2 regions of the Virgibacillus salidurans genome follow, and region 1 is predicted to be linked to the other one. Evidence: a T-box and tRNA genes for the amino acid it is inferred to sense, from the RefSeq annotation. Region 1 holds a T-box; the other holds one or more tRNA genes.

Region 1 (7,500 bases):
CAAGAGAATTTCCTGCAGGATTTACGCAGAATCACGGAAGATAATGACACGTTATTAATTTTTGATGAAGTAATGACCGGTTTTCGTGTAGGGTATAATTGTGCACAGGGTCACTTTGGTGTAACACCCGATTTAACCTGTCTTGGAAAAGTTATTGGTGGTGGCCTCCCAGTGGGCGCATATGGAGGTAAACGCGAGATTATGGAAAATATTGCCCCAACCGGGTCCATTTATCAAGCTGGGACATTATCCGGGAACCCATTAGCTATGACAGCAGGATATGAAACACTGCGGGCACTAAGTGAATCCTCCTACCAGGAAATTAACCAGAAAGTCGATAAATTGATGGAAGGCTATAAACAAGCTGCAAGTGATTTTCAAATACCACTTCACATTAATCGCGCAGGTTCGATGGTTGGTGTTTTCTTCACAGATGAACCCGTTATTAATTTTGAGACAGCACAAACAGCTAACCTGGATTATTTTGCTCAATACTACAGGGGTATGATTGAAGAAGGTGTTTTCCTGCCACCATCTCAGTTTGAAGGATTATTCCTGTCAACAGCACATACCGATCAAGACATTGATAAAACAATCCAAGCAGTACGTAACGTGTTTTCTAAAATTAAATAATATAAAAGCTATTCCATTTCATATCGGAATAGCTTTTTTCATTATATAAGCATAACACTTAAATTCAACTCATATAATTCTTAAGACATATAAGCTTATGGAATATTTTTTGCCTGAAAGGAGGAAGTCATTTGTCAAACGATCAGTCCGTATTCAGCTTTGAGCTAAATGAATCCCTTTATTTTGAAAAGGGACAGGAAGTTGCAGAAATAAGAGGGATTTCATTAGATCCGGAAATATCCATTCAATCTTTTAATGAGTATATTTCGATAAGAGGCGTCATTGAGTTACGTGGGGAATACCAAAAAGTGGAAAGTACAGAGGAAGAGCATTACTCGAATGATTTTGACGATTTTCATTCCAACCGTTTCATAGAAAGTGTAGTAGATACAGAGGACGGCGGGGCAGCATTTTCTCATCAGTTTCCAGTGGAAATCTCAATACCGTCATATCGTGTAACAGATTTAAACGATGTAACGGTAAATATTGCGTCCTTTGATTACGAAATACCAGATCAAAATCAATTAAAATTATATTCCACGATTGCAATTGACGGCATAAACGGTCCGACAGAAGTTCCTCGCGAAGAAGATGAGGAAGAGGTGGAAGAACAAGTGGGTGAAACTTTCCAATTTGAAATTAAGGAAGAGCCGGAAAAAGAGTCACCTGATGTAATCGAGTCAATAAACCCTGTAGACATTCCTGCATTATCCCCAGAAAAAGGAATAGAAACAGAAGAAGAATCGATAGAGGATGATCGATGGAAAAATAAAAAATCACAAACGCTAAAAGAATTCTTTGATAATTTATCATCTAAGGAGGAAGAGAGTTCACAGGGATCCTCAGAATCAACGGGAGAGAGTTCTCTCTATGATGACGCGGAATCATATGAGGTCTATGAAAGTGTGGATAGTCGCTCGGAATCACTTGAAGATGTAAGCTATCTAGCTGGTATGTTCAGAAATACGGAGGAAGAACAGTTTACAAAAATGAAACTTTGCATCGTGCAGGATAAAGATACGATAGAAACAATCGCAGAGCGTTACCAGATTTCTGCATTACAATTAATAAAACAGAATCAACTAGACGATGAATATACAGTATCAGAAGGACAATTGCTGTATATCCCATATAATAGGAAATAAAATCATACCCCTTGATTTAATGTTTCAAGGGGTACCCTAATTTCTAGTCCAGGTGGTGAATGAAAATGGAAGTGCTTAAAAAAGTGTTAAACTCCTATACTGTATATCCTTTAGCGATAGAAGAAGTAACAGAGAGATTATTTCGAGTGAGTGATGGACAAAGGGAGTACGCGCTGAAAATGAGTTTATTATCCAAGGAATCATTGGTAGATTTTGAAAATGTATACCATACGGCGTTTTCTAAAAATATATCTACCATCTTGCCGGTATATTTGACGAAAAACGGGAATCTTTACATGGAAATGGATCAAACCATCTTCTATTTAACCCCCTGGATAGAAACTCCCAATACGGAGAAGAATAGCCAGTTAATTGAGCACCTTTATAAAAATATGGGTACTGTGCATGCCAAAACAAAGCAGACACAATCGATTTCAACAGAAAGATTGATTCATGAATTCACTACATATAAAGCATTTTGCGAACATACATCGAAAGAATTTCTCGCATTTGTGGAGCAGTTTGAGAAAAATAGATTTATGTCACCATTCGAGTTATTGGTCTGTACACATTATCGCGATTTGGAATTTGCATTAAAGGAAATCACAAAACGGATTGAGCAGCTTATAGATGAACAGGAAGAAGAGACAACCTGGAATTTTAGTTTATGCCACGGTAATTTAAGATTCTCTCACACGCTAGGGGGACATGTAATTAATTGGGAAAATGCCTATTACGAAAATGCTGTTATGGATCTAGCAGCTTTTTTTAAACAAGAAGTAAGTCATTATGATCGACCACGCGTGGCACTCATGGAGCAGTTCTCGACATATAACCATGAAAATGAGTTGAATCAAAATGAGTGGCATCTGCTTATCATTTATTTATTAAACCCAACCAATTATCTAAAAATTGTACAGCAATATGTCGGAGACCCTTCTACGGATACGATGGTGAATCGTGTGAGAAAATTACAGCATGCCCATCGGCAGCTACTATTTGGCCTACAATTCTCTAGTTTTGTGGAGACTGAATATGAAACTTCTATCCTGGATGACCTTGAAAGTTAAATCCATTCCAAGTAAAATGCAATAAACAAACCGACTAAAAGCCCCAATAAAAATACATCTAATGTTGTGGGGAAAAATAATGTCCGGATCAATTGAAAGATTAAAATGGGTAATGTTACTTTTTCTATAACGATAATACAATGCCTTGCCCATGGTGGTAGTTTATAACGATAAAAACGCGCCAATTTAAATCACCTCTTTGTTAGCAGATTCACATCATGGTTTTTATCTTATATAATATGTATATAGGGACCGGTTTTGTGCAAAAATCATGAGTAATAGTTGACGAAATGGTTCCTTATGGATAAAATAAACATTAATATGAAAGTGCAGTGAGAGGGAAGCGTACAAAATAATCACCCACAGAGAGGGAATGGATGCTGAGAAGTTCCCGGAAACGATATTTTGGAAGGTCGCCCTTGATGCAGCATCTCTGAACGATAAGTAGGAGATTGCCGGTAATTTGCCGTTATCAATCAATGAAGTGTACAAATTTATGATGATTTGTAAACAAAGGTGGTACCACGGAATAAACCCTTTTCGTCCTTTTTTAGGATGGAGAGGGTTTTTTATTTATAGGAAAAGTAGGAGGCGTTTTTTATGGATGAAGAGCAAAAAAATTCACTGCCTTCCAAGTATTATCCAAAGGCAGTTGAAAAAGATCGGTATCAATTTTGGTTGAAAGGAAAATATTTTGAAGCAACTGGCGACCCGGAAAAGGAACCATTTACAATTGTTATACCACCACCCAATGTAACTGGAAGATTGCATTTGGGGCATGCATGGGATATGACAATGCAGGATACCATTTCCCGAATGAAACGGATGCAGGGATATGATGTATTATGGCTGCCAGGGATGGATCATGCCGGAATTGCTACACAAGCCAAAGTAGAAGCAAAGCTAAAAGAGCAAGGAAAAAACCGCTATGAATTAGGACGGGAAAAGTTTATGGAGACAGCCTGGGAATGGAAAGAGGAATATGCTGACTTCATCCGTTCACAGTGGGAGAGTCTTGGACTTGGACTGGATTATTCACGGGAAAGATTTACACTTGATGATGGCTTGTCGAATGCGGTAAAAGAGGTTTTTGTAACATTATACGAAAAGGGGCTTATCTATCGAGGGGAATATATTATTAACTGGGATCCCAAGACGCGAACTGCCCTTTCGGATATTGAAGTCATTTACGAAGAGGTTGAGGGTAAATTTTATCATATGCGCTATCCGATAAAAGATAGTGATGAAACGATTGAAATTGCGACAACAAGACCGGAAACCATGCTTGGTGATACAGCAGTGGCCGTTCACCCTAAGGACGAGCGCTACACACATTTAATCGGCAAAACGGTTATTTTACCGATTGTAGGGCGTGAAATAGAAATTGTAGCGGATGAATATGTTGATATGGAATTAGGCTCCGGTGCGGTTAAAATAACCCCAGCACATGATCCAAATGACTTTGAAGTTGGTAATCGCCATGACTTGGAACGCGTACTTGTTATGCATGAGGATGGTTCGATGAATGAAAATACTGGCAAATACGAAAATCTTGATCGCTTTGATTGCCGTAAACAGATTGTCAAAGATCTTCAAGACCAGGGTGTACTGTTTAATATAGAAGATCGCACGCATCAGGTTGGGCATTCCGAGCGAAGCGGTGCCGTTGTTGAACCTTACCTTTCAACACAATGGTTTGTAGATATGCAGCCACTGGCTGATGCAGCAATGGCACTGCAATCAAAGGAAGAAAAAGTAAATTTCGTACCGGAGCGTTTTGAGGGAACGTATTTACATTGGATGGAGAATATTCGCGACTGGGTAATCTCCCGTCAGCTTTGGTGGGGGCATCGTATCCCTGCATGGTATCATAAAGAAACGAAAGAAATATATGTTGGGAAAGAAGCGCCGGCAGATATTGAAAACTGGGAGCAGGATGAAGATGTTCTAGATACGTGGTTCTCTTCAGCGCTATGGCCTTTTTCAACGATGGGTTGGCCAGACGAAAATGCAGCAGATTTCAAACGCTATTTTCCAACAGATGTACTGGTAACCGGATATGATATTATTTTCTTCTGGGTAGCTCGGATGATTTTTCAATCGAAGGAATTTACGGACCAGAGACCGTTTAAAGATGTGCTCATCCATGGATTAATTCGTGATTCTGAAGGACGAAAAATGAGTAAATCACTGGGCAATGGTGTTGATCCAATGGATGTTGTTGAGAAGTATGGTGCAGATTCGCTTCGTTACTTCTTATTAACTGGATCTACACCCGGACAGGATCTACGTTTTCATTGGGAAAAAGTAGAATCCACATGGAATTTTGCCAATAAAGTATGGAATGCTTCCCGTTTTTCATTGATGAATATGGAAGAATTCACTTATGAAGATATCGATTTATCCGGGGAAAAATCCTTGGCTGATAAATGGATCCTAACTAGGTTGAATGAGACGATTGATCATGTTACAAAAAACACGAACAAATACGAATTTGGTGAAGCAGGCCGTCATCTATACAATTTCATCTGGGATGAGTTATGTGACTGGTATATTGAAATGGCAAAATTGCCATTGTACGGAGAAGACGAAGAGAAGAAAAATACAACTCGATCCGTCTTGGCCTATGTACTGGATCACACTATGCGCATGCTGCATCCATTTATGCCATTCATTACAGAAGAAATCTGGCAGCAGCTGCCGCGTTTTGGAGAATCAATTGCTATTGCTCCGTGGCCTGAAGTACGAAGCGAATTCCATGATGAGGTGTCGTCCCAAGAAATGAAACGACTGGTATCAATTATTAAATCTGTACGTAATATCCGAGCAGAAGTAGATACACCGATGTCCAAACAAGTGAAGCTGCTCATACAAGCAGAGGATAACACCATTGTTACGGAACTGGAGAGTAACCGGGAATACTTGGAGCGATTTTGTAATCCAAGTGAATTGATTATTTCAAGTCAATTGGATGTACCGGAGCAAGCGATGTCAGCTGTCGTAACAGGGGCTGAAATTTACCTCCCACTTGAAGGATTAATTGATTTTGACAAAGAAATAAAGCGGCTGGAAAAGGAATTGGATAAATGGAATAAAGAGGTTGAGCGTGTTCAGAAAAAGTTAGCAAACGAAGGCTTTGTGAAAAAAGCGCCACAAGCAGTTGTCGATGAAGAAAAACAAAAAGAACAGGATTATTTGGAAAAGCAAGCAAAAGTGAAAACTCGATTGGAAGAGTTAAAAGGTTAGAAAATAAGCGGAACTTCAGGTTAGCTTCCTGGAATTCCGCTTATTCATTTCTGATTTTATATGGGCTACATATTTTTCTAAAATATTTGCATTACTAACTGCACTCAATGTTCTTGATCCTACCACATCTTCTATTTCATTAAAGAGTAATTCTCCATTTAAGCCGATTAAAAAGTCTATACCTACCATATCAAAATTAAATTGACTTATAATTTTGTTTATTATAGCCAGTTCCTCCTCTTGAAGTTCATACAACCGGGCGGAGCCACCAAGTTTAAAATTGGCCCGGAAATCCTGGCTATTTTCCCGCAAGATCGCACCAATAATTTCTTTTCCCACCACAAACACGCGTAGATCCTTCCCCAGCTGTACGTGAGATGACTGGATAACGTAATCACCACGTATGGTTGACATACAATCGAGCCACACTTGTTCACTTTCTATATAATAAACCTGATTTCCACCCCTGCCAGCTGCTTCTTTTATGACTAACGGATAGGGAATAGGCGGTGAATTCGGTATTACATCTTTTTTGAAAAAAAACGTATCAACCATCGGAACATCAAGATCTATCATATGATGGTGGGTTAATGCTTTATCGTTACTGACGCGAGATACATCAGCTGAATTAAAAACGGTGAGACCACAAGTTTCCAGGTGTAAATTTAATAACGGTTCAATGGTGCGTACAATGGCAAAGGCTGGTTTAGAGACGGTTTTTCCATTTCGTTTAATGATTCGTTGATGATCCTGTACACCAATCGTTATTTCTTCCCGGAGGACTAATTCAAGTGATATATGCTGATACGCAGCTTCTTTGATAAACCAATCAATATAAGCGCTGTTTTGATCAACGTCTTTCCTGCTGTAAATTAACCATGCATGCATGTAAGCACCTCAATTCTTCTTTAGAATATAGTTCATAATATAATCAGCCACATTTATCCCGGTACAGTCATACATATTTCGAATATGCGCATTGGAGTTTATCTCACAGATTAAGGCGGATTGATCAGGTCCGTATAACAGATCCACTCCAGCAAAATCAGCTCCTATTGCTTTCGTGGCTGCAATGGCTAGTTTCTTTTCCTGATCAGTTGGGTGGTATGCTTCCATCGTTCCACCAGCGGAAACGTTTGAACGGAAATCATCAGCTGCATGTCGCTTCATCGCAGCTACAACTTTATCTCCGACAACATGCAGGCGCATATCTTTTCCATAGCTTGAGGCAATAAATTCTTGAAATAGAAAGGCTTTGCCCTGTAAGACCTGAACTTTTGTTTGTAATTCTTCTTTGGTATGTACTAAATAAACCTGCTGGCCAAAAGAACCGAAAGCTTCTTTTACAATCATTGGAAATCCCAGCGTATTAATTGCAGGTTTTATACTGCTTGTATCTAATGTTG
Region 2 (7,500 bases), 770 kb from region 1:
GATAATAGCGCCCGCGCTGACTAATCAACTCTTCATGGTTGCCTTTTTCAATGATTTCCCCATGCTCCATCATAACAATTGTATCCGCTTCTTGAATCGTATTCAAACGGTGAGCAATAACAAAGCTGGTTCTTCCAAGCATTAGCCGTTTTAAAGCTTCTTGTATTTTCAATTCTGTAATGGTATCAATGTTACTAGTAGCCTCATCCAGCACAAGAATTTTCGGTTCCGCGAGCAATGCCCTGGCAATTGTTAACAGCTGTTTCTGACCCTGGCTGATTCCACTGCCTTCCTGGTCAAGAACCGTGTCGTATCCATCTAACAGCTTATTTATGAATTCATGCGCGTTTGCATTCTTAGCGGCATGAATGACATCCTCGTCTGTTGCATCCAAACGACCATACCGAATATTTTCCCGGATCGTGGTATGAAACAGGAAAGAATCCTGCAATACAAATGCCATATGTTGCCTTAGGCTGGAGCGTTTGATGTCTTTCAAATCAATTCCATCGAGTGCTATTTTTCCACTGTCATAGTTATAGAAGCGAGAGATCAAATTGATGATTGTCGTTTTTCCTGCGCCGGTATGTCCGACAAAAGCAATTGTTTCGTCGGGACGCGCTTCAAAGCTAATATTTTTTAAAATAGGTGTTTCTTCATAGGCGAAGGACACGTTGTCAAATGTAACATGACCATTCGTTGAAGAAAGTGTTTTTGCCGCGTTTTCATCGGTTTCTTCCTGCGTCTCATCAATGACATTAAATACACGCTCCGCACCCGCAATCGCAGAAAGCAGCACATTAAACTGATTGGAAAGTTCGTTCAGGGGACGGGTGAATTGACGTGCATATTCGGTGAAAATAACGATGACCCCAATTGTCACAAGCGTTGTATTAATGGCAAGAATACCACCAACAAGTGCGATTAAACCAAAGCTTAGAAAGTTTAACATATTCATGACTTTTGGAATAAATCCCGCAATGGTTTGTGCCCAAAATCCTGTATTTTTGAGCTTGTTATTTCTTTCCTCGAATGCTTCAATAACCTGTTCTTCCTGGGAGAAAGTTTTTACAACATGCTGGCCTGAAACAACTTCCTCTACATAGCCATTTACATCCCCAATATCTTTCTGCTGCAATTTATACAGGGGACCGGTACGTTTCGTGATCCACCGTATGGCGTAAAGCATTGCCGGTATAATCGACATAGTTACGGCAGTTAATATGGGACTAAGATACAGCATGACAATAATCGTTCCTACAAGCGTTAACACACTCGAAAAAATTTGGATAACTGATTGGTTTAGTGTGTTGTTCACATTATCGATGTCATTCGTTAAGCGGCTCATTAATTCGCCGTGCTGCCGTTTATCAAAATAGGATATCGGCAAACGATGAAACTGCTGGAATAAGTCCGCTCGTAAGGAGTAAACCGTATTTTGTGCAACACCCACCATCCAAAAGTTTTGCAGGAAAATGGATAGCGAGTGGAACAGGTAAACAAAAATGAGCCCCACTAGCAACATACCAAGCCCTGCACTTTCCTGGGTAACGATATAGTCATCGATCGCCATACCAACCATAAATGGACCGAGAAGCGCTAATCCGGAGCTGGCCATTACCATAAATATGACAAGGGTCAGCTTACGTTTTTCTCTAGCTAAATAGCTCCATATACGCTTGATGGTTCCACTCACGTCTTTCGCTTTTCGTTGATTATCTGTCGTAACATCGTCTAATGAAACTTTTTTATATTGAAAAGGGGCTTTTAATGGATTACTTGACATTGGCATACTCCTTTCCAAATTGTGACTCCACAATTTTGCGATAGAGGTCGGATTGTTTCATTAATTCCTCATGGGAGCCGATGTTGAGAACTTCCCCGTCATCTAGTAGTAAAATGCGGTCTGCGCTCCTTGCTGTAGATACTTTTTGCGTAACGATTAATGTCGTGCACTGATAAGGCTGGATAGCTTCAAGCAGCCGTGATTCTGTGGCTAGATCCAGTGCACTCGTACTATCATCAAGCATTAAAATTTTTGGATTACGGATGAGCGCACGGGCAATGGAAATACGCTGTTTTTGCCCACCGGATAAGTTAACCCCTTTTTGACCGACTCTTGTTTCATATTGATCAGGTAGCTCCATAATCGTTTCATGAATCTGCGCATCTTTTGCAGAACGGATGATGTCCTGAAATGTAGCATCCTTTTTACCCCATGCAATATTATCCTTGATTGTCCCGGTAAAAAGAAGCGGGCTTTGTGGGACATAACCAATACTGCCGCGAAGTTTATCTAATAGATAGGAAGAAATTCGCTTCCCATCAATAAAAATTTCCCCACTGTCTAAATCATAAAGTCGGGGCAGAAGCTGAAACAAGGATGTTTTTCCAGATCCTGTGGCCCCAATAATGGCAAGTTTTTCACCTGGGTGTAGCGTGAATGAGATATCTGTTAAAGTCCCCTCATCTGCCCCCGGGTAGCTGAAGGATACATGCTGATACTCCACTTTGCCGTCCGTAACGGCTCGTCTTTGATCTATATCTTGTTGATCCTGCAGGTCCACATCCAATGTAAACACCTCATCCAAACGTCCGGCCGAGGCTTTTGTGCGTGATAATGCCATAATGATAAAGGAAAACATGGAGATGGACATGGATACACGCAATGCGTAGTTGACAATTGTCACAACCTCACCAACAGAAGTTTGGCCGGCGAACGCTTGTGCATTTCCAAACCAGATGATGAAAATAAGGCTTAGGTTCATAACAAACAACAATACAGGCATGGAAGCTTCAACAAATCGAAAGGTTGTTTTGGTTGTGTTTGCCAAATCGCTGTTTGCCTTAATAAACCGATTCTCCTCAAATCCGCGCCTGACAAATGCTTTAATCAACCGCATCCCGGCAAGGTTCTCCTGCATAACGCGATTCACATTATCCACATTACCTTGTACCTTCTTAAACATTTTACCAGCGAATTTAAGTACCCATAAAAGAAACAGAATAAGAAGCGGTACGGTAACTAGAAAGACCACTGCAAGTTTGGCATTTACAATAAATGCCATCACAACCCCACCCAATACAAGTAAAGGTGCCTTTGCCATAATGCGTAGAGCCATAAATAAGGTATTTTGAATTTGCCGCACGTCATTCGTAAACCTTGTCACAAGCGCGGAAGTTGGATATTGATTCAGGTTTCGGAAAGAAAAGTCTTGAATCTTTTCAAACAATTTCTGTCGGATATCATAGCCAAAAGCAAAACTTACATGGGCCGAATAAAACGAATTAAAAATTCCAGCTATTAAAGCAATAAATGCGAGACCGATCATAATTGCGCCCCACATAAGAATATTATTTAAATCCTGATTCATCACACCTTGATTAATCATTAATCCGAGGAAAAGGGGAAGTAGTAATTCCACTGCAAGTTCCACAAGCATTAATGTATAAGCCATGATGATCGGAAGTTTATAGGCTTTCAAATGAGATAAAGTCTTCACAAGTAACCTCCATCAAAGTTAAGCAATTTTTCACCATTATAATTGGTAAACAGGATTTTTTCCAGTTTTTATTTCGAGGGACGAAGTGTTTTTATGGGTGCGGGAGAATGAAAAGAGGGGGACGCTGATAAAAATATGTTATCTCGAGATATAAGCGAGGAATTTTTTTATTGACAGAAATTGTTTCATTATATATAGTAAATAGTGTTGATAGTTTCATATTCCGATTCCGTAGCTTAGGGAATTCTATATTCTATGAGCCGTTAGTTCAGCGGGAGAATACTTGCTTGACAGGCAAGGGGTCACTGGTTCAAATCCAGTACGGCTCATTTTATTTTAACGAAAAACACTCTATTTTTCTGTATAAACTTACAGATGAATGGGGTGTTTTTGCGTTCATAAACATATCGATAGAATCAAAAATATTGATTAATTAGAACTAGGCCCATATAATTAAATTGTAGACAATATTTGACAACAAAGAAGGGGCGATGAAAAATGACATTTCCTGTACTAGAAGACAAAGTAGCAATTGTAACAGGCGCAGCAATGGGAATGGGCCTTGCAACTGCCAAACTTTTTGCAGATGCTAAAGCAAAAGTGGTTATTGCAGATTTAAATGAAGAAAAAGGACAAGCAGCTGTTTCTGAAATTGAAGAAAATGGAGGAACGGCATTTTTTGTTAAAGTTGATATTTCTAAATCAGACCAAGTACAAAACCTAATTAATGCTACGGTTGAAAAATATGGCCGTCTTGATGTAGCTGTTAATAATGCTGCTTTAACTCCAGATGATAAGCCAGCAGCAGAGTTTGATGAAGATTATTGGGATAAGCTAATGTCAATTGACCTCAAAGGAACAGCATTATCTATGAAATATGAACTACAACAGATGATTAAGCAAGGTGACGGTGGATCTATCATTAACATTTCATCAGTAAGCGGATTCCGTCCTCAGCCAGATAATATTGCTTATGTTGCAGCTAAACACGGTGTAGTAGGAATGACCAAGGTTGCTGCGCTGGAAAATGGTGACAAAAATATTCGTGTGAATTCTGTAGCTCCAGGTGCGATCGATACACCAATGCTTCGTGGAGCTTTGGAGCAGTTCGGGTATACTGCAGAAGAATACGCACCACAGCTTAGTCTGTTAAATCGATTTGGAAAAGCTGAAGAAATTGCAGAGGCAAGCCTATGGTTAGCTTCCGATCAGTCCTCTTATATCACTGGAACAACTATACATGCTGATGCTGGATACACAAGTCGTTAAGCGTTAGCTAATGATGAAACAGCTCATTTTTCTGTGCTATTCACAGAAGAATGGGCTGTTTTTATATCTCCACTTGATAAATGGGTCTATCTCGGAGGACGGTTTTGTCGATACTTTTTATCGTCTTTCATGGCGTTCAACTCTTCTTTGTTCTTATTTTTTGTCTTTTCTTTTTTTCCTTTTGGCATATGAAACCCTCTTTTCTTTGTTGATTAGCTTTGCAATTAAACGTTCCTTTATATTTTGAACGAATCTGCTGAAAAAATGCATACAGCCAACTTACATTAGTAATGATTGAACAAATAAGAATCTTGGTTATGGATACACTAAAATTGATGAAGGAAACAATTTATAGGAGGTTCTTTTCATGTCCGAACAAAACAAAAATCGTAATAAAGATAAGGGCAATCAAAGAAATGTCATTAAATATGATACTTCACCAAAAAACGAGAAAAACGACGCAGAGTTTGCAGGCGACAGTGAGTTTCTTAATTTAGATAATAAAAGAAATAAAAGAAAACGATAAATAGATGAAGCTGTAGCGCGTTTCCAGAGGCAATGCGCTACAGTGTCTTGCTTCTGCTCGTTTTCTAGAATTCCTTTGAAGAAACAGGCAAAAATAGCTTAATTCCTCGTTTACTAAACGGAAGCAGTTTACTGTCCGCAATTAAATGACTGATATAGCCTGCCAGGCAGGTGTAGAAAATGCCATTAATGCCGAGGGACACTTCCAATTCAGAAACAATGATTCCGAAGAAAATAACACCAACTATCGAATGGGTATAGCTGCGATGCGAAACGAAAGACGCGATTAAAATATAAATTCCAAATAGCATCATCCAGGTTTCCTGTAAGGAGGATCCTCCTGCAATGACCCCGATTCCTGTGATGGTTAACATATGCTTTTGCTTGATGGATGAGGATAAGATAATCATTCCCAGGCCGATACCGATTCCCAAGTACCTATCAGTACTGGCTCCCTCGTAAAAACTATATAAAACCATCAGAATCCCGATCAACAATGCAACAGTTTGAATCACCTTATGGGATAGCGTGATTTTGTCCCGAAGCTTCCCATCAATGTCGAGGTCGGGAATTAATCCTGAAACTCCTCCAAGTCCAACGAAAAGGAGTGTTGTTGAAGGTGTGGCATGAAAAGTGTTCGCTACGATAAATCCTGTTGCTGCTCCAATTGCCGCATGTCCTGTACCATTCACGTTTAATTCCACCTCTTTTAAAAAATTTATAGTATGTGCAAACGCACTGTTTTATTTTACAACAAAATATGCGTTCTGTTTAGAGGTGATTTGGAATTTATTGTATCTCGTTTTGCAAATGTTGATTATACTCCATCTTCATCCTCTCTTTTCCAGTTATAACTGATTGTATATAAGTCATAATAAGATAAAGGAGTGATTACATGGCTGAACAATCTCAATTTCGTGCTGGACAAAAAGCACCGAACAATGGAATTTATATTGAAAGTGGTGAAACAGGCAGTAATGTGAATGATCCGCAACAAGTAAAACTGGAAGCCGGTGAAAAATTTCCGGAGAACGCCAATCAGGATCGTGTATGGATTAATCAGCGGGACCTAAATAAACCTGGTGTTCAAGGGAGGAGTAATAACTAGTGGTTGGGCAACACCAATACTAGGTCCTTTATTTATACAATTTCTATTTAACATACCCCAAAACGACCTCCACTTTCGATTGTAGTAATGAAATATAGTTTCTAAACAATTTGTGTACTGTTTATCTACTATAACTACAATCGAAATTATTCAGGTTTTTGGGGTATTGCAATGTATGTTCAAATAATTTCAAGTTCGGTCTATTCGATACTTTTGATAACTTCTAATATTAGAAAATAAATAAATTTCTAAATATTTAAACAAATTATCTGTTTATTAAGGTGTTAAGGGGGAATTTGATTCTTATAAATAAAATGAAATAAAAAATAACGCATAGGTTAGCTGAAAAAAACAACTCCCCATATACGTTATTTCTATTCTTATGTGATTAAACAGGTTTTACGTAATTGAAGCATCGTAGATTTTCTTAACGGAATCTTTTAACAATGCATTGAATTCTTCATCTGATTGATTGGCATTTAAAGGTTCGGATAAAGCTCTTGAGAAGCTTGCGATCAGACCTTGATTTGCTGCTAATTTTTCATTTGCTTCTTCAAGTGGGTAACCACCGGAAAGTGCTACAACTCTTATAACTCTTGGATGCTCAATTAATTCTTTGTAGAAGTTATCTACGGTTGGAATGGAAATTTTTATCATTACATTTTCATTTTCACTTAATTTATCCAACTGCTTTACCATTTCATCTTTTAAGATTTCTTCGGATTTTTCTTTGTCTTTACTATTAATATCTACTTCTGGTTCGATAATTGGGACTAAGCCAGCAGCAAGAATTTGTTTACCTGTTTCAAATTGTTGGTCAACAACCTTTTTAATACCTTCAGGGTTTGCTTCTTTAATAACAGAACGCATTTTAGTACCAAAAATATTTCTTTCATTTGCTCTTTTTAACAATGCATCTAAGCCAGGGTTAGGCTTCATTAATTGAACGCCTTCAGCTTCTTCTGCCAGTCCTTTATCGACTTTTAAGAAAGGAACGATACCTTCTTTTTCCCATAAGTAATCTGCAGAAAAAAGGCCTTCAATTTTATTGTCCATTGTTTGTTCGAATAAAATAGCACCGAGAATAGAATCAGA

The links. The T-box of region 1 lies ahead of KFZ58_RS11130 (valine--tRNA ligase). A T-box ahead of a tRNA ligase gene usually reads a tRNA of that ligase, here a tRNA-Val.
Region 2: it has a tRNA-Val gene. The T-box ahead of KFZ58_RS11130 (valine--tRNA ligase) is inferred to sense a tRNA for this amino acid. The anticodon was not compared.

What each region holds. Positions count from the first base shown of each region.
Region 1 is NZ_CP074373.1:2,146,138-2,153,637, reverse strand. Features, by position in the region: gene hemL (glutamate-1-semialdehyde 2,1-aminomutase) at 1-633, shown strand, start outside; gene spoVID (stage VI sporulation protein D) at 765-1,778, shown strand; gene KFZ58_RS11140 (protein kinase family protein) at 1,844-2,848, shown strand; gene KFZ58_RS11135 (YszA family small membrane protein) at 2,845-3,033, opposite strand; T-box leader at 3,172-3,399, shown strand; gene KFZ58_RS11130 (valine--tRNA ligase) at 3,449-6,094, shown strand; gene KFZ58_RS11125 (ATP-grasp domain-containing protein) at 6,110-6,982, opposite strand; gene KFZ58_RS11120 (ATP-grasp domain-containing protein) at 6,992-7,500, opposite strand, start outside.
Region 2 is NZ_CP074373.1:1,377,765-1,385,264, forward strand. Features, by position in the region: gene KFZ58_RS07230 (ABC transporter ATP-binding protein) at 1-1,786, opposite strand, end outside; gene KFZ58_RS07235 (ABC transporter ATP-binding protein) at 1,776-3,458, opposite strand; tRNA gene KFZ58_RS07240 (tRNA-Val) at 3,761-3,832, shown strand; gene KFZ58_RS07245 (SDR family NAD(P)-dependent oxidoreductase) at 4,002-4,772, shown strand; gene KFZ58_RS07250 (hypothetical protein) at 5,140-5,298, shown strand; gene KFZ58_RS07255 (metal-dependent hydrolase) at 5,363-5,989, opposite strand; gene KFZ58_RS07260 (YjzC family protein) at 6,193-6,405, shown strand; gene KFZ58_RS07265 (fructose bisphosphate aldolase) at 6,805-7,500, opposite strand, start outside.